3 regions of the Aneurinibacillus baijiui genome follow, and region 3 is predicted to be linked to each of the others. Evidence: riboswitches for the same ligand, from Rfam matches in the RefSeq annotation. Region 3 holds a riboswitch; each other region holds the start of a gene.
The links. A riboswitch is a leader RNA that binds a small molecule or an ion and turns the genes downstream of it on or off. The one in region 3 is predicted to bind cobalamin.

Region 1 (7,237 bases), on a different contig from region 3:
GTAAAGGCACGTGAAGACTTAATTGAGATCGTGAAGGATTGTACGAAGATAAACAAAAACAATCCGAATGGTGTCATGTTGCCGATGGGGACGATTTGATTGTAGTATAATACGTCATTAATCGCCGTAATTAGGAAAAACACAGCCACAGATGCATTGAGAAGTGCAAATTCTCTTCTTCGCATCACAATAAGGACGAGACACCCTATAAGATAAAAAATGCTGGCAAGCATAACTCCATAGAACGGAACGATTGCTTCCGTATAAAAAGTAGAAGGTGTCAGAACGGTAATCAGACTGAAAAGTGTTGATAAGATCTGTACTGTGCGAATAAAAATCGAATGAATGTCTTCCGGATATAGCGAACGAATGAACATTGAAAAAAACGGAAGAGCAAGGTAAAAGGCAAGATATTCAATGCGCAAAGCAAGGTCCCAGTTGAAGTCGGGCCACAGCTTAGTGAGGAGAACATCACGTCCGCTAATGATGGAGCGTACGCCGATCAGCATGCAGAATAAGCTAAAATACAGCGCTGATGTGTTCTTGCGGCGCAATAGATAAATAACAACATGATAGACTCCGACAATGAGAAGACTTGATGAGAGAGCTGCATCGAAGATCAGTCTCTTCTCCCGTAGATCTGTGATCTGCTTATAATCCCCGAGAAGAATCGGTTTCCAAATGCCACCCTTTTTATGGGCAAAGTTGGACACGTGAAAGGTGAGTGTCACCTGGTTATGTCGCGGATGAAAATAGACGACCTGCGTTATATCTTGCGGCTTCGTACTGTGCTTATTCATGCCGGGAGTACCTGCGGAAGCAGTAGGTGCTCCATTGATATAAAGCGTGTAGGATGTAAAAACAATCGGGATGTATAGAGCTTTGAGAGACATATTATCCGCAGGATTAAAGCGGATGGAAATTGTGTACGTTGCATATCCCTTACCGGAAAGAGAATGTCCCCCAACCTGTTTTCCATTCCATATCGAAGGAACAGAAATAGTGGACATCTCGGCTGTAGAGGCAGGCAGTGAGTTGCTCGGTGCAGTAAATTGCCCCCATGTAAGTCCCCACTCTCCATTCAGTTCAATAGGCCCCTGCTTAGCGAAGTTCCAACTGGAAGCATCGAGAATACCGAAAGATGCTACAGGCGGATTGGACCGGGCTGTGCAGCCGGTGAGGAATACGCACACACAAAGAATAACGAAGGCAAAAGCATTCCCCTTCATGCTAGGCAGCCCCCTTTTTATGTATGCTACTAGCAGGTGTTTACTTCGGTTCCACTCCTAAATCTTTTAAGTACACAATGGCTTTTGAGCGTTCATTCGTGCCGATTTTTGCATAGATCATGCTGACATAATTCTTCACGGTACCTTCACTGATATACAATGTTTTAGCGATTTGTCGGTTGTTCATGCCCTGAAGCATAAGAGCCGCAATCTCTTTCTCACGATCGGACAATTCGACTCCTTGCTGCTTAAGTCGTTCGGTATGAATCGTATGTTGTGCTTGAGAGGAGAAGTGTGAGAGGCGTGCCGCCAGTTTGGCGGCGATGACGGCAGGCAGCATGATCTGTCCTATGGCCGCGTCGCGGATGGTTGCAATCAGCTTATCACCCGGCATATCTTTCAATAAGAAGCCGCTTGCACCGTTGGATAGACCTTCTACGATGTACTCATCTTCTGCAAATGTCGTCAGAATGAGAATAAGGGTAGCAGGATAGTCTTTTTTAATTTTTTTGGTGCTCTCAATGCCATCCATGACCGGCATCTTAATATCCATCAAGACAATATCGGGTTGAAATTTTGCCACCATTTCATAGGCTTCGAGGCCGTTTTCTGTAGTGCCGATCACCTGCATATCGTCTTCTAAATCCAGTATTGTTCTAAGGCCCTCTCTCATAAGTGTCTGGTCGTCAGCAATCAGGATTTTGATCATACAGTTTTCCGCTCTCCTTATTACAGAGTTGGTATTTTTATTATAATTCTTTTTTACTAGAGATGGAGACGGTATATTCTCAAATTGTGTTATGAGATAGATAGTGTGCCTTATCGCTTATTATAAAGGCGTAGAAGTCACAATATAAGGGCGTACAGTCATAAAAATGGTCATAAAATACGGCATATTGAATATAGCGCTATTTTAGGGTGTGTGGTATAATGAGCACAATTTTAAACTGAATAGGAATAGCTTTATGGTACTTAAAATTCCGGTTATAGAAAGGAAGATCGGAATGGAAAGTTTAAAAGGGAAGTTCGGTGCAAAACCGACGCGGTCCCGCCACTGTGAAGAGGAGAACAATCCCATCGATTCACCCACTGCTTCGCCTGCGAAGCGGGAAGGGGGTGATTGTTCATTGACTCGAAGCCAGGAGACCTGCCGTAAAGAGCAACACTGCTACACCACGAGGATGGGTAGGTGTTCGAAGGGGCATGATGTACGCTTGGCTTGTTTGGTTAACCGATTGTGCGCTTTTGTATACCTAAGCATCTTTTCCGTGGGAGAGGATGCTTTTTTTATTTGTATATAGAGTTAAGAGGGGGAAGATGAATGAAACGAAAGCGTACGCTATCAAGCATAGCTGTGGTTTTGGGATTTGTGCTGTATTTCGTATGGAATGATCCGCAGACCGCTTATGCTATGCACATTATGGAAGGATTTCTGCCTGTAAAATGGGCCGTATTCTGGTGGGTATTATTTCTGCCCTTTTTCCTGTTGGGTGTTCGGTCATTGACACGGATTACAAGAGAAAACCCAGAGGCGAAGCTTCTGCTTGGTCTGGTAGGTGCTTTTGCTTTTGTTCTATCCGCACTAAAAATTCCTTCTGTAACAGGCAGCAGTTCACATCCGACGGGTGTAGGTCTTGGGGCAGCCTTGTTCGGTCCGCTTGCTATGACGGTACTAGGGACACTTGTTCTTCTGTTCCAAGCTCTTCTTCTCGCGCACGGAGGATTAACTACGCTAGGGGCTAACGCATTCTCTATGGCGGTAGTGGGACCCTTTGTTGCATATGCTGTGTACCAAGCGATCGCTCGTTCTACAGGAAAGCAGCGGCTGGCGATTTTTATGGCAGCCGCATTGGCTGATTTGACGACATATCTTGTAACTTCTGTACAACTGGCGCTTGCTTTTCCAGCGGCAAGCGGTGGCTTTGCGGCATCATTTGCAAAATTTGCAGGGATTTTTGCTGTAACCCAAGTGCCGCTGGCTATTAGTGAAGGATTATTGACGGTGCTTGTATGGAACTGGCTTGTTGCCTATAACGGAAAAGAATTGATGCAATTGCAATCTATTAGACGAGGAGCGTAACGATGAACAAATCAAAAGGTTGGTTAAATATCGTGCTTGTCCTTAGTGTCATCGCGCTGATTGCGCTTCCGCTTCTGCTCATCAAGGATTCTGAATTTGGAGGCGCAGATGGAGCGGCGGAGGAAGCCATCGGTGAAGTAGCACCGACTTACGAGCCGTGGAGTGAGCCATTGTTTGAGCTACCGGGCGGTGAGACGGAGAGTCTTTTGTTTGCTCTGCAGGCTGCGATTGGAGCCGGTATTATCGGGTATGGCATCGGTTATTATAAGGGCCGGTCTTTAAAGCGAGACCAGTTGGATGAAGATTCAGCTTGATGCCATCGCATATACGAACCGACTTCGTCATATTTATCCGGCGCAAAAGGTAGGCTTCGGGCTTTGCATGCTGTTGTTTGTCCTGCTATCACATACGTTGGTGCATGCTGCTGTGTTCATGTGGATGAGTGCATGGATTGTCCTTCGTGCCGGTATTTCGGGTCGGGTGTATGTGCGATTGCTTGGGGCAGTGACATTGTTCCTGATGCTCGGCCTGCCTCCGTTGGTGGTGGAGATATCCGCTGCACCACCAACGGACACGGTGTTATTCCAATTTTCTGCCGCCTCCTGGCACATATACGGAAGTAGAGAGGGCGTGGAGAAGGCTGGTATGCTGCTCATTCGTTCGCTGGCTTCGGTATCCTGCCTGTATTTTATCTTGTTGACGGTGCCGTTTACGGAATTGCTTACGGTCCTGCGGCGCGTAAAAGTGCCGGTGCTTCTAACTGATTTGCTGCTTGTTATGTACCGTTTCGTCTTTGTTTTTTTGGAGACGGCAGAACAGTTGTGGACCGCCCAGCAGGCACGGAGCGGGAGCGGAAGATTTCGAAAGAAAATACGGGATGCAGGTTTTCTGATCGTTCGGCTTTTTACCCGTACATTTCAGCGTTACCAGCAGCTTTCTATCGGACTTGCCGCCCGTGGGTTTACCGGCGATTTGCGGGTCATATCTACGGCATCTTTTTCAGGAGCGGGACGCTATGGGGTCGAGGCTGTTGTTGGTTTTGTTTTACTTGTGGCGCTTGAATGGTGGACGAGGAGGTAAGGTGGTTGGCTTGGATTATAGAAATGGATGATGTGTCCTATACATATCCGGGAAGCACGCAGCCTGCATTAGACGGGGTAACCCTGCGGATTCCCACGGGAGCCCGCTGTGCGCTAATTGGACATAACGGCTGCGGCAAATCGACACTATTCCTGCATCTGAATGGTATTTATCAACCGGAGCGCGGAGAGATGAGATGGAAGGGCGAGCCCTATATATATGGCCGAACCTTTTTATCAGAACTTAGACGAAAGGTAGGCCTGGTTTTTCAAGACCCGGAACAGCAGTTGATTGCAAGTACCGTTGCAGAAGATCTCTCTTACGGATTGTGCAATGCTGGCCTGGCCGAGAGCGAGATTAATCAAAGAGTAGCACATGCACTGTCGCGTTTTGGCTTAGATGAGCTGCATGCAAGGCCAGTGCATCATTTAAGCTTGGGTCAGAAAAAGCGTGTAGCGTTGGCTGGTGTCATGGTGATGCGGCCGGAACTTCTGCTTCTAGATGAGCCGACGGCGTATCTTGATTGCCTGCATACAAGGCGGCTGCTTGAAGAACTTGATACCATTCACGAAGAAGAGGGGACAACAATGCTCATGGCAACGCATGACATTGATTTGGCCTACGAATGGGCAGATTGGATTTTTGTCATGGACAAAGGGCGTTTGGTATTAGAGGGAGTGCCAGAAGATGTATTTGCGCAGCGTGATGTACTGGCCTCTCTGCAGGTAGGCACGCCGCTTCTGTTCGATGTGTGGGAGGCGCTGGCTCCTTCACTTGACTCTGTTTCACTGACATATCCGCGCACAGCAGCGAAGTTGAGATGTGAATTAAAGAAGAGAAGGAATGAAAGCAAACAAAAAATGGGGTGATCGTATGGATAAAAAAAGCGGAAAAGTACTGATTATCGGATTTGGACCGGGAAGCTTCGAACATATTACCCAGCGGGCTCGCGAGGCCATTGAAGAGTGTGAAATCATCCTTGGTTATACGACATACGTTGATTTGATCCGGGGCCTGCTGCGAGAAGACCAGACCGTAATTCAGGCGGGAATGACTGAAGAGGTAGGACGCGCCCAAGAAGCGGTACGCCAAGCGGAAAAAGGCAAGATCGTCGGTGTTATCTCCAGCGGAGATGCGGGTGTATATGGTATGGCCGGTCTGGTATATGAAGTGTTGATGGAGCAGGGCTGGACAGAGAAGGAAGGGATCGGGGTAGAGGTGATTCCGGGCATTTCGGCCATTAATTCCTGCGCGTCCTTGTTAGGTGCGCCGATCATGCATGATGCTTGTACGATCAGCCTCAGTGATCACCTGACACCGTGGGAGTTGATTGCCAGACGTGTGGAAGCGGCCGGACAAGCAGATTTTGTCATTGCGCTGTACAATCCAAAAAGCGGACGCAGAACACGTCAGATCGAAGAGACGCAGCGTATTTTATTGAAGTACAGATCACCGGATACACCGGTTGGCCTGGTGAAGAGCGCTTACCGCGAGCGTCAGTCCGTAGTCATTACAGATCTTGCCCATATGCTTGATCACGATATCGGCATGCTTACTACGGTAGTGATCGGTAACAATTCTACACGCCTGTATGATGGAAAAATGATTACCCCGCGCGGCTATCAGCGCAAATATACATTAAGTGCGGAAAAACAAAAGCTGGCTCCCCATCAGCGTCTGCGGGAAGAGAATGAACCGTGGGCATTGCATAGCGTAGCGCCGGATATACAAAAAGAGAACCCTGGATCTGAATCTGAAGCTCCAACGATACGGACTTCTTCCCGTGATATGGCAGAGGAGGCCTTAAGCCGCCTGCTTGGCACTTCACCTGAAGCGGCTCCTGTAGCAGCGGCCGGATTTGTGCAGGAGGCAATTTTCGAATTTTCCGTCTCGCCCGGTGTAGCCAATAAGAAGCTGAGTGCCAAGCAAATGCTGCTGCTTGCCGAAATTGTCGGGGAAGAAGGAAGCATAGAATATACGCCGCACCATCAGATGCTCATCAGCGTCCCGACCACCGACCCGGAGCACATCACCCGTAGGCTTGTGGAAGCTGGGATGCTCATCCAGCCTGTCGGCGATGTATTAACCATTAAGGCTTGTGATTTCTGTGACGGAGAGAAGACGGATTCCATTCCATATGCAGAGCAGATTCAGCATGTATTAGGGGGAATCAGCATGCCGAAAGAGACCAAGGTCGGCATTAACGGCTGCGGTATGGCATGCTACGGCGCGGTAACAGAAGATATCGGTCTCGTCTTTAGAAAAGGCAAGTTCGATCTATTCCTTGGTGCCAAAACGGTTGGCCGTAATGCCCATGTAGGCCAACCTGTAGCCGAAGGGATTGAACCGGCAGAGATTGTTGGTCTGCTTGAGCGCATTGTGCACAAATACAAGGAAGAAGGACACCCGAATGAACGCTTCCACAAATTCTTTAAGCGGGTGAAAGAGATCGAAGGCTTCACCTACCGGGAAGCGCCGGTTCAAGTCTTAGTAGACGCGGTCTGTGGAGACTAACGTATTCGATACGTATAGGTTGATATATAAGAAAAAAGGAGGCATCTTATCATATGCAGGCGGTATTGTTTGTAGGACACGGAAGCCGGGACCCACAGGGAAATGAAGAAGTGCTTCGCTTCGTAGAGGGCATGAAGAAACATATAGCAGTACCGATTATCGAGACGTGCTTTCTTGAATTCGAGGCGCCGAATATGCTGCAAGGATTGACCACTTGTGTAGAACGGGGAGCGACGAAGGTCGCTGTGATTCCAATGATGTTATTTGCAGCCGGGCATTCGAAAATTCATATTCCGGCGGCGATTGACGAAGCGAAGGCAAAATATCCGCATGT
Region 2 (7,237 bases), on a different contig from region 3:
TCTTTCAAAGGAAAGAATCGGAGAAGAAAGCGTCACTAATTCATTTTACAAATTAGCGTTTATTCCTTAAAATAAAAAGAATAGTGGGCAGTTGGAAAGGGGACGGAACTGTGATGATTGAGGTTAAAGATCTGCATAAATATTATGGTTCATTGGAAGTGTTGAAGGGCATTGATTGTCTCATCAAAGAAAAAGAGGTTGTCAGTGTCATCGGGCCTTCGGGTTCGGGGAAAAGTACGTTCCTGCGCTGCCTGAACGGACTTGAGGAATTAACAAGCGGCCAGATTATCATCAATGGACACGATCTGTCTGATTCCAAGGTGAATATTAATCAGGTTCGCACGGAAGTAGGCATGGTGTTTCAGCGTTTTAATTTGTTCCCGCACAAGACCGTTGTAGAAAATGTAATGCTGGCTCCGATGAAAGTGTTGAAAGAGAACTCGTCTCAGGCGCGGGAGAAAGCATTGCGTCTTCTTGAAAAGGTAGGCCTGCGCGATAAGGCTGATGTATACCCGGAGAAGCTCTCAGGTGGTCAGATGCAGCGTGTAGCCATTGCGCGTGCGCTTGCCATGAATCCGAAAATTATGTTGTTTGATGAGCCGACATCGGCGCTTGACCCTGAATTGGTCGGCGAAGTGCTTGCTGTTATGAAGGGGCTGGCACAGGAAGGGATGACGATGGTTGTTGTTACCCATGAGATGGGATTTGCCCGCGATGTATGCGATCGGGTTATTTTTATGGATCAGGGCGTAATTATGGAAGAAGGAAAGCCGGAAGAAGTATTTACAAATCCGAAGAATGAGCGGACACGCGAATTTTTGCGTAAAGTTATCGACATTCCGGAGGAAGTACACGAGTGAAGCATTCCGGATTCATTCAGGGATTCGTCCACCGGCACGAAGAACCTGTACAATATAGACTAAAGCTTGATGAAGAGGCGATACCGGTAAATGATTGGATAGGCGATACCGTCCGCATTGCCTCGCTTGGGCGTATGGAGTGTATCCACTGTGGGCGCAACATCAAGAAAACATATAACAGCGGATATTGTTATCCTTGCTTTACCAAGCTTCCGGAAAATGATTTGTGCATTGTGAAGCCGCATGAATGCCATTATCATCTCGGCACATGCCGCGACCCCGAATGGGGAGAAGCCCATTGCATGATTCCGCACTATGTATACCTTGCGCTTAGCAGCGGTGTAAAAGTAGGGCTCACTCGCAAGAATAATGAGAAGAAGCGATGGGTGGATCAGGGTGCGATTCGCGCCATTCCAATCGCCGAAGTACCGACACGCAGGATGGCAGGAGAGCTTGAGGTATATTTAACACAATATGTAGCGGATAAAACGGACTGGCGTAAAATGCTAAAAGGCGATGTTGAGTTGATCGACCTGCTTGCATTACGTGAAGAGATTTACGAATATTTTCCTGATACGTATAAGCCGTATATTCTGAAGGAAGATGAGTGGGTGGAGTTTGCCTATCCGATTCTTGAGAAGATTGAGAAGGTGAAAGCCTACAATTTGGACAAGCAGCCGGTTATTGAAGATCGCTTAATCGGGATTAAAGGTCAGTACTTAATTTTTGAGAATGGTGTGCTCAATGTCCGTAAGTACTGCGGTTATCAGGTAGAAATCAGTGATTGATCGGAGAGGAAGCAGGAGGTCAGTGAGACCGTCTGCTTTTTTCTTTGCATCTGCCATATGCATGCAAAGGAGGAACGGAATGTGAGTGCAAAAAGTGAGGGATATTCCTCCCCCTATGAAGGGATGCTTACTCGATATGCTATATTGCTGCGTCAGATGAAAGAGACAAAGCTTACATCGGCTGCATTGGACCTTGCGGCCGAAGAAATAGAAGGAATACCGCTGCCGAAGAAGGAAAAAGAGCTTCATCGTACGCTGCTTCAGCAGCTTTCGGAAATAAATGCGAAAGTGGAAAAGCTGCATTGGATGTCTGAACATTTGAAAATTGTGCATGATTTCCAACAGGCGTCTACCCAGACATTTAATAAAGAAAAGATTTATGAACAGGCTTTTGAGCTTGTATCCCGTGTGATGGACACGGATGCCTTTTTTATTGCTTTATATCGAGAAGGCGATGAATACATCCGCATTCCGTTTGCTGTTGACGATGGTGTACGATATGAAGAAGAGATGCGCTTTGGCGAGGGGATTACCTCACAGGTATTGAAGACGAGACGTACTATACATATTTATACAGAAAAAGAATCGTCGGAAAAAACGATTATGCGCTGGGGCAACCCTGCGCAGGACACCAATACATTGATTTTTGTGCCGATGATTCTGCGCGATGAAGTCAAAGGTGTGATTACGGCACAGAGCTACCGGGAATTCGCCTATAAGCAGGAGCATGAAGAACTGTTAGAGATGATCGGTACCCAAATCGCCAGTGCGATAGAGACGGCCGAACTTTATGATCGTGTCTATGAGCTATCGATTAAAGATGAGTTAACAGGTCTGAAGAATCGTCGCGCCTTCCAAATTGATTTGCGCAATCGACTTCATGCTGCTAAGAAGCAGGGTCAGTCACTGGCACTGTTGATGATTGATTCCGACCGACTAAAAGAAGCTAATGATACGTATGGTCACCATGTCGGAGATATGCTGCTGCGTCGCATTGCAGAAAGTATGCAACAGGCGCTCGGACCAGAGGATGAAGCGTATCGGTATGCGGGAGATGAGTTTATTGTCCTCTCGTTCGGTGCAGATAGAGAGGCGGCGGTAGAGAAGGCTATGAATATGCAGAAACACCTGTCTCTTCATCCGATTATCATAGACGGACAGACTCTCACAGCCTCGCTTAGTATCGGAATCGATATATATCCTGACTCGGCATCTACTGAAGAGGAATTGCAGCAGCAAGCCGACTCTGCGCTTTACTTCGCAAAAAAGCAGGGAAGAAATACAATCACCGTATACCAGCGGCCGTTATTCTGAATGCACGTCATTGGATGTTGTAAAATCAAGGCCGTACGCCTATAATTAAAAAATAATAAAGCGAACAGGTCTTCACATGCGAAGATAATAGGGAAGCACGGTGTAAATCCGTCACGGTCCCGCCACTGTAATAGGGGAGTACTTTTGCCTTGCTGTCCACTGCACACTTATCGTGTGTGGGAAGGATGTGAGAGTACGATGAACTTAGAGTCAGGAGACCTGCCTGTTTGCCAAGTCGACCACATGCCTTCGGGGATTAAGGAATGCGGCGGTATTGGACGTACCATCTTTTGTTACGGACACAACATGCCCGCCTTCCTCGCTGAAGCGGGTTTTTTATTTTAGTTCAGAGCATAGGAGTGGGGAGAATGAAACGATACACATCATTGATCTTAGCGGCGCTGCTGCTTGTTTTGCTTGCGGCCTGCGGTAACACTGCGTCTACCCCGTCAGGCGAACAGCAACCTGCCGGTGGGGAAACTGCCCAGGCACCGGGGAAGTTTCCACTTACTATTAAGGATGGTACAGGAACAGAGGTTACGCTTGAGAAGAAGCCTGAGCGCATCGTATCCATTATACCGAGTACGACAGAGATTGCTTACGCAGTGGGTGCAGGCGACAAGGTCGTAGGCGTGTCTAATTATGATAACTATCCTGAGGAAGTAACAAAGAAAGAAAAAGTCGGTGATCTTAAAGTTAATATGGAAAAGGTCGTTTCCCTAGAGCCGGATCTGATTCTTGCGGATACCGGGAATGGGGAAGCGGTTGATGCCTTGCGCAAAACGGGTCTTCCTGTTGTCGTGATGGAAGCAAAAAACTTTGATGAAATTTATACTTCCATTGAGATGATCGGTAAGGCAACCGGCAATGATGCAAAAGCGGCTGATGTAGTGAATAAGATGAAGGCTGATGTAGAAGCTGTGAAAAAGAAAGTAGAGTCCGTAGCCGAAGATAAGCGGCCAAATGTATGGGTTGAAGTTGACCCATCCCTGTTTACAGCGGGTACAGGTACATTTATCCACGATATGATTACGATGTCAGGCGGCAAAAACATTGCCGCAGATTTGGAAGGATGGAAGCAGCTATCCGAAGAAAAGGTATTGCAGCGCAATCCCGATGTCATTTTGAACACATACGGTTACTATGATAAAGAGGGTGCGGAAAAAATTAAGAAGCGTCCAAAATGGCAGCATGTAAAAGCTGTGCAAAATGGTCGGGTGTTCGCTGTTGACTCTGATGTTGTTAATCGTCCGGGACCACGCATTACCGAAGGTCTCAAAGAAATTGCTGCGGAATTGCACCCGGAATTGTTCGGGAAATAAGGAATGATGGGGTTGAAGGAAGAGCAACGAGGATTTGGGAAGAAGCTGGGATTTTGGCTGCTTCCCCTTCTTTTTATACTTGTAGTGATGATTGTGGGCAGTGTTTCGATAGGAAGTGCAGAGCTATCCTTTTATACGGTATGGAAGATCATTCTCTCCCGTTTACCTTTTGTAAGCGGAGTGGAGAAGGAATGGTCACAGGCGGCTGAAGTGATCGTGTGGAATATCCGTATGCCGCGTATTCTGCTGGCCATTCTAGTCGGGGCGGCGTTGGCGCTAGCAGGTGCTGCATATCAGGGAGTGCTGCGCAATCCGCTCGCTGATCCCTATATTCTCGGCGTATCATCCGGCGCTTCACTTGGGGCAGCGTCCTTCATTTTATTTGGACAAGGGCTGGCAATTTTCGGGCAGTGGACGCTGCCGCTCGTAGCCTTTGTGTGCGGGATTGGCACATTATTTATTGTATATCGGCTTGCCTATGTTGCCGGTAAGGTGCAGATTGAGACGCTTCTATTATCTGGGGTCGTAGTACAAGCATTTCTTGGAGCCGGGTTATCTCTTATCATGTCGATATCCGGTGAGAAGATGCAGCGTATTTTGTATTGGCTGATGGGGAGCTTGTCGCTGAGCGATTGGTCTTCCGGCATTGCCATCGCTCCTTATATTCTTGCCGGCGGTGTGCTTATCTTTTTATTTGCAGGCGAGTTGAATCTGCTCGCGCTTGGAGAGCAGAAGGCACACCATCTGGGCATGAATGTGGGACGGACGCGGCTGATTGTTCTGCTAGCGGCCTCACTGACAGCAGGAGCTGCGGTAGCGGTGTCCGGCGTAATTGGCTTCGTTGGATTGATTGTTCCGCATATGATGCGTGCGATTGTGGGTTCCGATCATCGTGTCCTGCTTCCGGTATCGGCTGTCGCAGGAGCGATCCTGTTAATTGCGGCTGATACGCTCGCCCGTACGCTAATGGAGCCGCAGGAGCTGCCAATTGGGGTTATCACTGCCTTTTTGGGCGCACCGTTTTTCGGTTATTTGCTGCGCAAGCGCAGACGGCTGTTTTTTTAAAAAGAGCGTAGAATGATAAAGGATTATGCTGGGGGGCACTCGGATTGATTGAAGTAGCGGACGTATCCTTGCGCATTGGACAACGGCAAATATTATCAGACATCAGATTTCAGGTGCAAAAAGGCGAAACAGTAGGAATTATCGGCCCGAACGGGTCTGGGAAGTCTTCGCTGGTGAAGGTGATCTCCCGTCTTCTAACCCCTGACACCGGAGAGATACAGATTGATCATAAACCACTGGCTTCCTATTCCTCGAAAATGTTGGCCCGCAAGATGGCTGTTGTGAGTCAGGATGGTCTTCTGCCGCTGCCGATTACAGTTGAAGAGGCGGTAGCCATGGGAAGATATCCATATCGGAGTCTTTTTCGGCGCAATGCTGCAGAGGATGAGGCGGCTGTGCAGCATGCCCTCGTGCGGACCGGTTTAGAAGGGATGGCCTGCAGATTATTGGAGCAGCTTAGCGGTGGGGAACGCCAGCGGGTTTCCATTGCTTGTGCCATGGCGCAGGAGCCGGAAATCCTGCTGCTTGATGAACCGACTACGTATCTAGATATCGGATATCAGATTGCGATTCTCAATCTTGTACGCACATGGCGCAAGGAGACGGATGGAACGGCGGTATTGGTCCTGCATGACTTGAATTTGGCGGCGCAGTATTGTGACCGACTGATTTTAATGGGAGAGGGCGCAATCACGCATAGCGGTACCATCCATGAAATTATGGAAGCTAAGACGCTATCAGATGTGTATGGAGTTACCCCTATTATTGTGCCGCATCCGAACTTGCAAATTCCGCAAATTCTTCTTGAGCGATCACTATAAATGCTAGGATTTTATCTCATGGTATGCTCTTTTGCATACCGTTTTTCTTATGCTATTCTATAGAAAAGGAGGATATAGATATATGACAGAGGTGACAGCGTATCTATACAACAAGTGTGGAACATGCCGCAAAGCAAAAAAGTGGCTGGATGAAGAGGGGATTGCTTATCATGAGGTACCGATTGTAGAGCAGCCTCCAACAAAGGAACAGCTTCGTACCTATTGGCAGCAGAGTGGACTTGATCTGAAGAAGTTTTTTAATACAAGCGGTCAATCGTATCGGGAACTTGGCTTAAAGGATCGGCTCAAGGATATGTCAGATGAAGAGATGCTGGACTTGCTTGCTTCAGACGGAAAGTTGATTAAGCGTCCGTTGCTTGTCAATGACAATAAAACAACGGTTGGATTTAAAGAGGAAACGATGGAGAAAACGTGGAAATAGGGGAGAGACTCCATGAAAACGTTACATAATATTCGTCCGGCAGAACGCCTGTCCAATCTCTCATCCGCCATCTTTACGGAGATGAACCTGCGGAAGCAGAATATCCAGGCACAAGGTATAAATGTAATTGATTTAGGGATCGGCAGTCCCGATCAACCGCCTTCTCCGCTTGTAATGGAAGCGCTGGCGCAGGCGGTACAGAAGCCAGAGAACTACGGGTATCCAACCTCAGAAGGGTCGGTTCGTTTCCGGGAGACCACAGCTAAATGGTATCATCACCGCTTCGGTGTTGCGCTTGATGCCCAAACAGAAGTGCTGTCTCTAATGGGTTCTCAGGACGGTCTCGCTCATCTGGCGCAGGGGTGGATCGATCCCGGGGATGTTGTGCTTGTACCGGACCCGGGGTATCCGATTTATTTTGCCAGTGTAACACTTGCCGGTGGAGAGATTTATCCGCTGCCGTTGCGTGAAGAGAATGGGTTTCTTCCGGATTTTTCGAATATTCCGGCCGATATTAAGCAGCGTGCGAAGCTGATGGTAATGAACTACCCGAACAATCCGGTGGCTGCGATAGCGACGGATGAGTTTTTTGCAGAGGTCGTTGCATTTGCGAAAGAGAATCAAC
Region 3 (7,237 bases):
CCCCTGCATTTTCAATGCGGCTATCGTATGCTCATCGAGATCATTGGAAGCGATAATCTTCGTGTTTACAAATCCGGCAGCATCCAGCATGATCCTTGCTTCTTTTGATAGACGGGCAAGATCTCCGCTATCTAGGCGAATGGCCGTAAAATTTATTTTTTCTCCCAGTTCCTTCGCTACTCTAATGGCCGTTGGAATACCGGACTTCAATGTATCATACGTATCTACCAAGAAAGTGCAGTCTTTGTGACGGCGAGCGTATTTATGAAAGGCGATATATTCATCCCTATACGCCTGCACCAGAGCATGGGCATGTGTACCGGAGACAGGAATGCCGAACTTCTTCCCTGCCCGCACATTGCTTGTCGCATCAAATCCGCCTATATAAGCGGCTCTTGTACCCCAGATGGCTGCGTCAAATTCATGGGCGCGCCGTGTCCCGAATTCCATCAGTCGATCTTCTCCGGCCACTTGCTTGATACGGGACGCTTTGGTGGCAATGAGGGTCTGATAGTTTACGATATTGAGCAGCGCAGTCTCAATTAATTGTGCTTCTGCAAGGGGCGCTTCAATACGTAGAATCGGCTCATTATGGAATACAATTTCTCCCTCACGCATTGCCCGAATCGTACCTGTAAAGCGAATCGTTTGTAAGTACGAAAGAAAATCTTCGCCATACCCGGCCTCTTCACGAAGATATGCAAGATCGCTTTCCGTAAAACAAAATGCTTCCATATACTCAATAATTCGTTCAAGTCCCGCAAATACACCATACCCGTTTCCAAATGGCAGCTTTCGAAAGTACAATTCAAACACGGCTTTTCGATTATGCATACCATCCTCCCAATACGTCTCTGTCATATTTATCTGATACAAATCGGTATGCAATGCCAGACTGTCATCAGTGTATCGCTTCTCCATTCGTAATCCCTCCCATGATGAATGTGAATGTCTTCTCTACAGGCTGCAAATCGTTGCACCAAGACAATGCTTCATATGTTGCAGCGCCCAATTATGCCCGACCTGATTAAAGCTTGCGACAGCATCCTCATGAACCGTAATGCGAAATCCCTTATTATAGGCATCTACAGCAGCATGCAAAACACAAATATCCGTACAGACGCCTACAAGATGTATCTCTTGAATCTGTCTTGCGCGCAGTTGAATTTCCAGATTGGTTCCGACAAAAGAGCTGTACCTTGTTTTATCCATATACATCACATTCCCCCTATCCTGATAGGTCGTGTATATATTTTGAAGTCGACCATATAACGCGCGTCCGCTCGTGCCTTCAATATTATGGGGAGGAAACAAAGTCGTCTCAGGATGATAAGGATCATGCGCCTGGTGTTTATCTACCGCAAACACAACATAATCTCCCTGCACAATTGCTTCTTCGGTGATGGTAGCAAGACGATTCTCAATCGCTGCACCCGGTTGGCCAACAGGCAAAGCCCCATCAATAAAATCCCTCGTGTAGTCAATGACAAGCAATGCTCTTTTCATTTTTCACATCTCCTTTTAAATTATCAATTATCAAATTGTTAATTATTAAGTATAAAAAAGGGTGATGGATTTATCTCCACCCTTTACAATATTACCGCCAGATCGACGGCGTTATCCATACATCAACAAAACGATACAACTGTGTTGGCCTCTTCGCCCTGCCTGTCGGTGTAGTAACCTTTGGCTTGTTATGCTCATCAAGCGCTTCTGTGATAAACGGTAATGATGGCGCTTTTCTGAAAAAAGCCGACTTTACGCTAATCACAGGGTCATCAATGACCGCAAGCAATACGGTCCGTAGTTCTTCTAACTTAAACTCCTCAGGCAAAAAATTCTTCGCTACGGTCGTTGTCAGCATATCTGATTTGACAACTTTCACCGCATCCTCAATGATTGCCCGATGATCAAAAGCCAACTGTATATTGCCAACCTCCGCTAAGTCGAACAACGCTACCTCCGCTGCATCATCTGCCGCTCTCCGCCTCGCCAAAGCCTCCTCTGATACAATCGCATAATGTGCATTGGAAATAATCCAGCCGCGCGGATCGCGTCCCCATGCATCATATACACCATAATGCTGGATATGAATATTCTCGACGCCTGTTTCCTCTCTCAGTTCCCGTTTAGCTGCTTCGTATGCCGTCTCCGGCGGTACAATAAAGCCCCCAGGCAGCGCCCATTTGCCACCTTCAATGTTCGGTTCACCTTCGGCATCAAGTGCAGCCCGTTTAATAAGCAATATTTTTACGGTACGCTTCATTTCATCTTTCTCATCAGAAACGATAGTGAATACAGCGATGTCACTCGTATAGCCATCCGGCGTACGATATTGTTTTGGGTCATAATTCGCCAATGCTTCTGCTTCGTCTTTGTATCTAGCCATTAGGATGACTCCTCCTCAACCACTTCAGGCAGTATCCCTGAGTAGAGTGTAAGGCTTCACTCAATCAAATTAAATTAACAATTTGTTATTTGTTAATAATATATGATATACGATGGAACTTTGCAACCCTTTTTATAAAAAAATCGCTATATCTCCTTTTGTTCACCATATCCGCGGCTGTAAGGTATAGAAGAATTGCTGCATTTGCTCAGATGAGACACTTTTTCCGATACGTGCCATCGCAAAATTAGCAGAATGCGCCTGTATATCAGGATCATCCGTATAGACCTCTTCCATCCCTGCTGATACGAGCAACCGCTTTAGCATACGCTTGTATTCATAGACATCTAATGTGCCGTGTTGTAAATCCCAGTGCCAGTAGTATTCAAAAGCAAGAACAATACATTGTTCAATATTTATCTCACTTTGAAAAAGCTTCTGTAGAATAGCAGAGGCAATATGGCGAGAGCGATAGGGAGGGGCTACTTCCAACGCTCCCATCATGCGGACATATGGAAGGGAAGCCCAGCGTTCTTCAGGCTCCGGCAGTAGAAGTGTAGCATATCCTACAATCGTGTCATGATGAACAGCAATACAAATGCGTGTTTGTTCTTGTGAGAGTATTGTTTGCAGACGAGCATGCTGTTCATCCGCCTTGCCAAAGCATGATAAGCCCGCATGCAGAGGATACGGCAATGATTGTTCCATAGATAAAGAAAGCAGCGTAACTCCTTCATTCTTTACCTGCATGCGTACCACCTCTTTCCTTTTCGCACTCAATCGGATACAAATAGTATGGCGGTAAATCATCCACAATGTGGTATTCTCCCAACTGGTGATTCTCCCACAGCACAATAAGAAAAAGTTCATGCGTGCCAAGGACTTGTCCTCTCATTCCGTCAAAGCGTTCCACGCGCATTCCTTCTATAAATAATTCATGCATCTTCATATCCTCCTTTTGTATACAAAAAAGCATCTCTTCCTAAAAGAAAAGATGCTCAAATAAGATCGTTATACGTTCAGACACCCACCGATCTCTTGAACACCTTCCCATCCTCGTGGTTTTACAGTGCTGTTCTTCATGGCAGGTCTCCTGGCTTACGAATCCTTGCTCCTCTCTACCTTCCCATTCCATCGTCATGGAACAGTGGTTTTGCATAAGAGTTGCTCCTCGTTTACAGTGGCGGGACCGCACCGGACTTGCACCGGTTTCCCTATTACGCATGCAAAGTAATGAATTACACACATGCACCATAAAGCAAAACTATGAAATTATAAACAAGCCAACCGATGCGTTACCCGGTGAATGCATCCCTTAGGATGGTTGTTTCTTTGTTCCGCCTATCTCAGCTTGCTGAGCCGGGAGAAACTCTCCCTTTTGATACGTATAGGTGATGTTGTGAGCATCATATGCCGCTTCCCCGCTAACAATCCGATTGATTAGTTGTTTTCCCGTCTCTGCCGTCATATCCTGATACCATATTCCTTCTGGATATTGAATCACGACACAAGCATCCGCACATCTGCCATTGCAGCGTGTACGTGTAGTGTGAATGAGGTCATCTGCAGCCAGATTAGCGATCTGCTCCCGTATCCCCTGCGTCACCTCTTCTCCTCCGCGCTTCATGCAGCTCCCTCCGTTGCATAGTAGAAGATGATGCCTCACCCCATGCAAATTTCGTGTAGCCATGTGTTTCACCTCTTGCAGCTAATATTTTTCATACAAAAAAGGCATCGTTCTCCATAGGAAAAAGATGCCCTTGTTACCGCATTCGCAAAAAGCTTAATGGAGTATCCCATTAACCATACGCAGCGCAGCACATCTCTCATCCTCGTGAGCTTGTTGTGTCATCATCTCAAGGCAGGTCTCCTGGCTTAGAATCATAAAGCCGCTGCTTCCTTCCCGCTTCGCTTACCATGAAGCAGTGGATATAACTTGCAGACAGCTCTCCTCATTACAGTGGCGGGACCGCGCCGGATTCACACCGGCTTCCCTCTTATGCTGCTATGAATCAATCATTGTGATTAGCAGCACCTTGAAATACATATGTACTTGTTACACAAATTATAACAATAGGTATACAAGAAAGCTATGATTTTATCATCTCTATGATCTTATAAGAGAGGAGGCCTATACTTCTTCAAAAGGGACCGCGCCTATATAGCGCAGCTTCACTCCATCGAGCACAGCTTCGACCACTCCACCGTTATACACATAATCATAGAGCAGCACCATCGTATTCGCCTCAAATGGCAGCGTCTCTCCTATACGCGTAAGCAGTGCGGGAAGAATGCTTTCCCAATAGGAATGCCCTTCAAGAAGCTCTGTAAGCGAAGAGGAAAGAGGACGGAACGAAACCTCTACAAAGTCCTCGTCAATATAGGTATCTTCCATGTTATACACCTGTACAAACGCAGGCGCTATCGCATCACCATCTTCATCATATGTGTACTCCATCAAGGTCTGTGCCTTCTCTTCATCCTCCGATCTACCAATCCAGATCGACACGATTGATTTCTCTTCCACTACTCTCTTCCTTTCTCTATCGATTGACCATAACAGGGTCGATCAGCTTGAATCCTATCCATATTTTCATTGTAGCAGCCACACTCTTTCAGCGGTAGACTGCATCATACATGCTGCTCGATCCGAAACATTCGCAATTCGGCATGCAGTTGATGAGATAACCTGCCTGTCTCCGCAACGCTAGCCGCCATCTCCTCCACTGTAGCTAATTGCTGTTCCGCCGCTGCCGATACTTGCTCTGAAGCGCTGGAGGCCTCTTCGATAATCGAAGAGATTTCTTCGAGCGCATGAAACACCTGCTGTGTATGAGCATTGACATGATCAAGAATAATCTGCATGCTTGCAGAGTCCTCCTGCGTGTGCTTTACTCGCTCTACAATCGATACAAGCGCTATCCCACCCCGTTCTATCATTTCCATCTGCTGTTCGAATGCATCTTCGCTTTGCTTTATGATCGTCATTGTCTCCAGCGTCTCTGATTGAATAGACTGAATTAACCCTGTAATCTTGCCGGCGGCTTGATTTGTTTCCTCCGCTAGCTTTCGCACTTCATCTGCTACAACAGCAAATCCGCGACCGTGCTCACCGGCACGCGCGGCTTCGATGGCTGCATTAAGAGCAAGCAGATTGGTTTGTGCAGAGATTTCGGTAATGACTGTAATAATCGTACTGATTTCCTTCGATCGTACGCCAAGGTTTTGCATGGTTTCCGCTGCTTTTTTTACAGTAGACATACTATAGGCCAAGTAATCAATCGCCTCATCCATCGCTCTTTTGCCTTCATCCGAGATTTGGACGGCTGCCCCCGTATTGTCTAGGTTACGATCCGCCTGCGCCTTAGCTTCGTGCACATGGTTTGTCATATTCTGCATCATCTGCAGAATATGCTGGGTCTGTTCTGCCTGACGCACACTGCCTGCGGCGACTTCCTGCATCGTCGTTGCCACCTGATGCGATGCCTGCTCCGTCTGTCCTGTAGCATGCGCTAGTTGTTCCGAGGAAGCCGCTACATGATCCACCGTATGCTGCACCTGCCGAATGAAGTGTGAGAGACGCGTCTCCATAATCTGAAACGAATGAGCAAGCTGCCCCACTTCATCTTTTCTGTTCGCGGATATCGCAAGTTCTGCTTCTACAGTGGATGTCAAATCACCGTTTGCAATTTTTTCCGCTGTTTTGCTAATCAAATGCAGAGGACGTAAACTTCTCTGAACGACATACATAAACAGCAGAATGGAAAACGCTAAAAGCAATAGGCTAGAAAGTATAAAAGTTGGAATATTAGAAGCCAGGATGTCTTGTGTAAGGGAGGCAACGAATGGTGCATGCAGATCGACGCCAAGCACACCGATGATGGCACCGTTTTCATCTTTAATCGGTGCAAAGGCTGAAAAATAATCGCCATACTTCTCATCGTGAATGAGGCCGCTATACGCAGTACGGCCTTGCAGAGCAGGTGCTACATCCTCAAAAGCCGTAGCCGTAACAGCTTCACCAATGGGCGAAGCCGTTTTCGAATGTTTCGGCTGTCCGTCCACCATGATATGCAGCGCATCTCCATCAACTGTAAGTGTATAAACATAGAGAGCACCAAGCTTTTCGCGTACGTCGTTTAGTGTATTGCGAATCGTCCAATATGCTTCATTTTCTTCAGGATGAGCGAGCAGTTTTTTGTACGTATTTATATCTACATAGGCGACCGTATTGGTAGCGGTCTGTGCACTATATGCCGAAATACCTTGTTCTACGGCCCGACTCACACTCCAATAGGAGAAAAAAGCACTGATGCCGACAACCAGAAGAACAAGCAGAGCAGCCGAAAGAGAGATTCGCATTCGTAGGCTCATATTTTCACCATTCCTTTCGTATCATTTCACCCGTGATTAGGTGAACAATTATACCCAATGCAACTTTATTGCCAAATGCTGTATGACAGAAGGTAAGCAGTTTGTTACCTATCACGTATGCAAGGTCGCATAAACGTATGTTTTTACGCATAAAAAAACAACCCAGAACGCAGTCCAGGCTGTTGTGTTCTCTTCTTACTTTTGGATGGAGGAAGATGGGCGAATCTCTTCCTGACGGAGCGCTCTTCTCAGTGTCGGCACAAGCAGTAAACTCAGTATTGCCCCTGCTAGACTGCTGATGAAAAACGGAGGAATAAATGCGAATGCGCCCGCACTTTTTCCAAGAAAAATCGAGGCAAGCGGTACCGATATGAAGGCACCGATGATCCCTGTGCCTACCACCTCACCCACAGCTCCCATAGAGGCTCTGCGCGTCCACCTGTACAAAAAACCTGCAAACAGAGCACCAACCAT

Region 1: another riboswitch for cobalamin. It lies ahead of AB3351_RS21990 (energy-coupling factor ABC transporter permease); the one in region 3 lies ahead of AB3351_RS01575 (hypothetical protein).
Region 2: another riboswitch for cobalamin. It lies ahead of AB3351_RS15785 (ABC transporter substrate-binding protein); the one in region 3 lies ahead of AB3351_RS01575 (hypothetical protein).

Annotation. Positions count from the first base shown of each region.
Region 1 covers NZ_JBFTXJ020000019.1:43,365-50,601, reverse strand. The annotation lists gene AB3351_RS22000 (sensor histidine kinase) at 1-1,229, opposite strand, end outside; gene AB3351_RS21995 (response regulator) at 1,270-1,938, opposite strand; cobalamin riboswitch at 2,179-2,398, shown strand; gene AB3351_RS21990 (energy-coupling factor ABC transporter permease) at 2,551-3,309, shown strand; gene AB3351_RS21985 (energy-coupling factor ABC transporter substrate-binding protein) at 3,312-3,623, shown strand; gene cbiQ (cobalt ECF transporter T component CbiQ) at 3,607-4,389, shown strand; gene AB3351_RS21975 (energy-coupling factor ABC transporter ATP-binding protein) at 4,413-5,258, shown strand; gene cobJ (precorrin-3B C(17)-methyltransferase) at 5,233-6,903, shown strand; gene AB3351_RS21965 (sirohydrochlorin chelatase) at 6,957-7,237, shown strand, end outside.
Region 2 covers NZ_JBFTXJ020000008.1:142,039-149,275, reverse strand. The annotation lists gene AB3351_RS15810 (MFS transporter) at 1-56, shown strand, start outside; gene AB3351_RS15805 (amino acid ABC transporter ATP-binding protein) at 111-860, shown strand; gene AB3351_RS15800 (DUF2797 domain-containing protein) at 857-1,648, shown strand; gene AB3351_RS15795 (sensor domain-containing diguanylate cyclase) at 1,730-2,962, shown strand; cobalamin riboswitch at 3,012-3,203, shown strand; gene AB3351_RS15790 (hypothetical protein) at 3,161-3,307, shown strand; gene AB3351_RS15785 (ABC transporter substrate-binding protein) at 3,331-4,284, shown strand; gene AB3351_RS15780 (FecCD family ABC transporter permease) at 4,288-5,349, shown strand; gene AB3351_RS15775 (ABC transporter ATP-binding protein) at 5,394-6,170, shown strand; gene AB3351_RS15770 (arsenate reductase family protein) at 6,253-6,612, shown strand; gene AB3351_RS15765 (LL-diaminopimelate aminotransferase) at 6,625-7,237, shown strand, end outside.
Region 3 covers NZ_JBFTXJ020000001.1:321,473-328,709, reverse strand. The annotation lists gene AB3351_RS01595 (nicotinate phosphoribosyltransferase) at 1-921, opposite strand, end outside; gene AB3351_RS01590 (cysteine hydrolase family protein) at 958-1,506, opposite strand; gene AB3351_RS01585 (NUDIX domain-containing protein) at 1,598-2,389, opposite strand; gene AB3351_RS01580 (GNAT family N-acetyltransferase) at 2,552-3,139, opposite strand; gene AB3351_RS01575 (hypothetical protein) at 3,123-3,332, opposite strand; cobalamin riboswitch at 3,456-3,660, opposite strand; gene AB3351_RS01570 ((2Fe-2S) ferredoxin domain-containing protein) at 3,705-4,079, opposite strand; cobalamin riboswitch at 4,233-4,443, opposite strand; gene AB3351_RS01565 (immunity 22 family protein) at 4,521-4,916, opposite strand; gene AB3351_RS01560 (methyl-accepting chemotaxis protein) at 5,021-6,763, opposite strand; gene thiW (energy coupling factor transporter S component ThiW) at 6,959-7,237, opposite strand, start outside.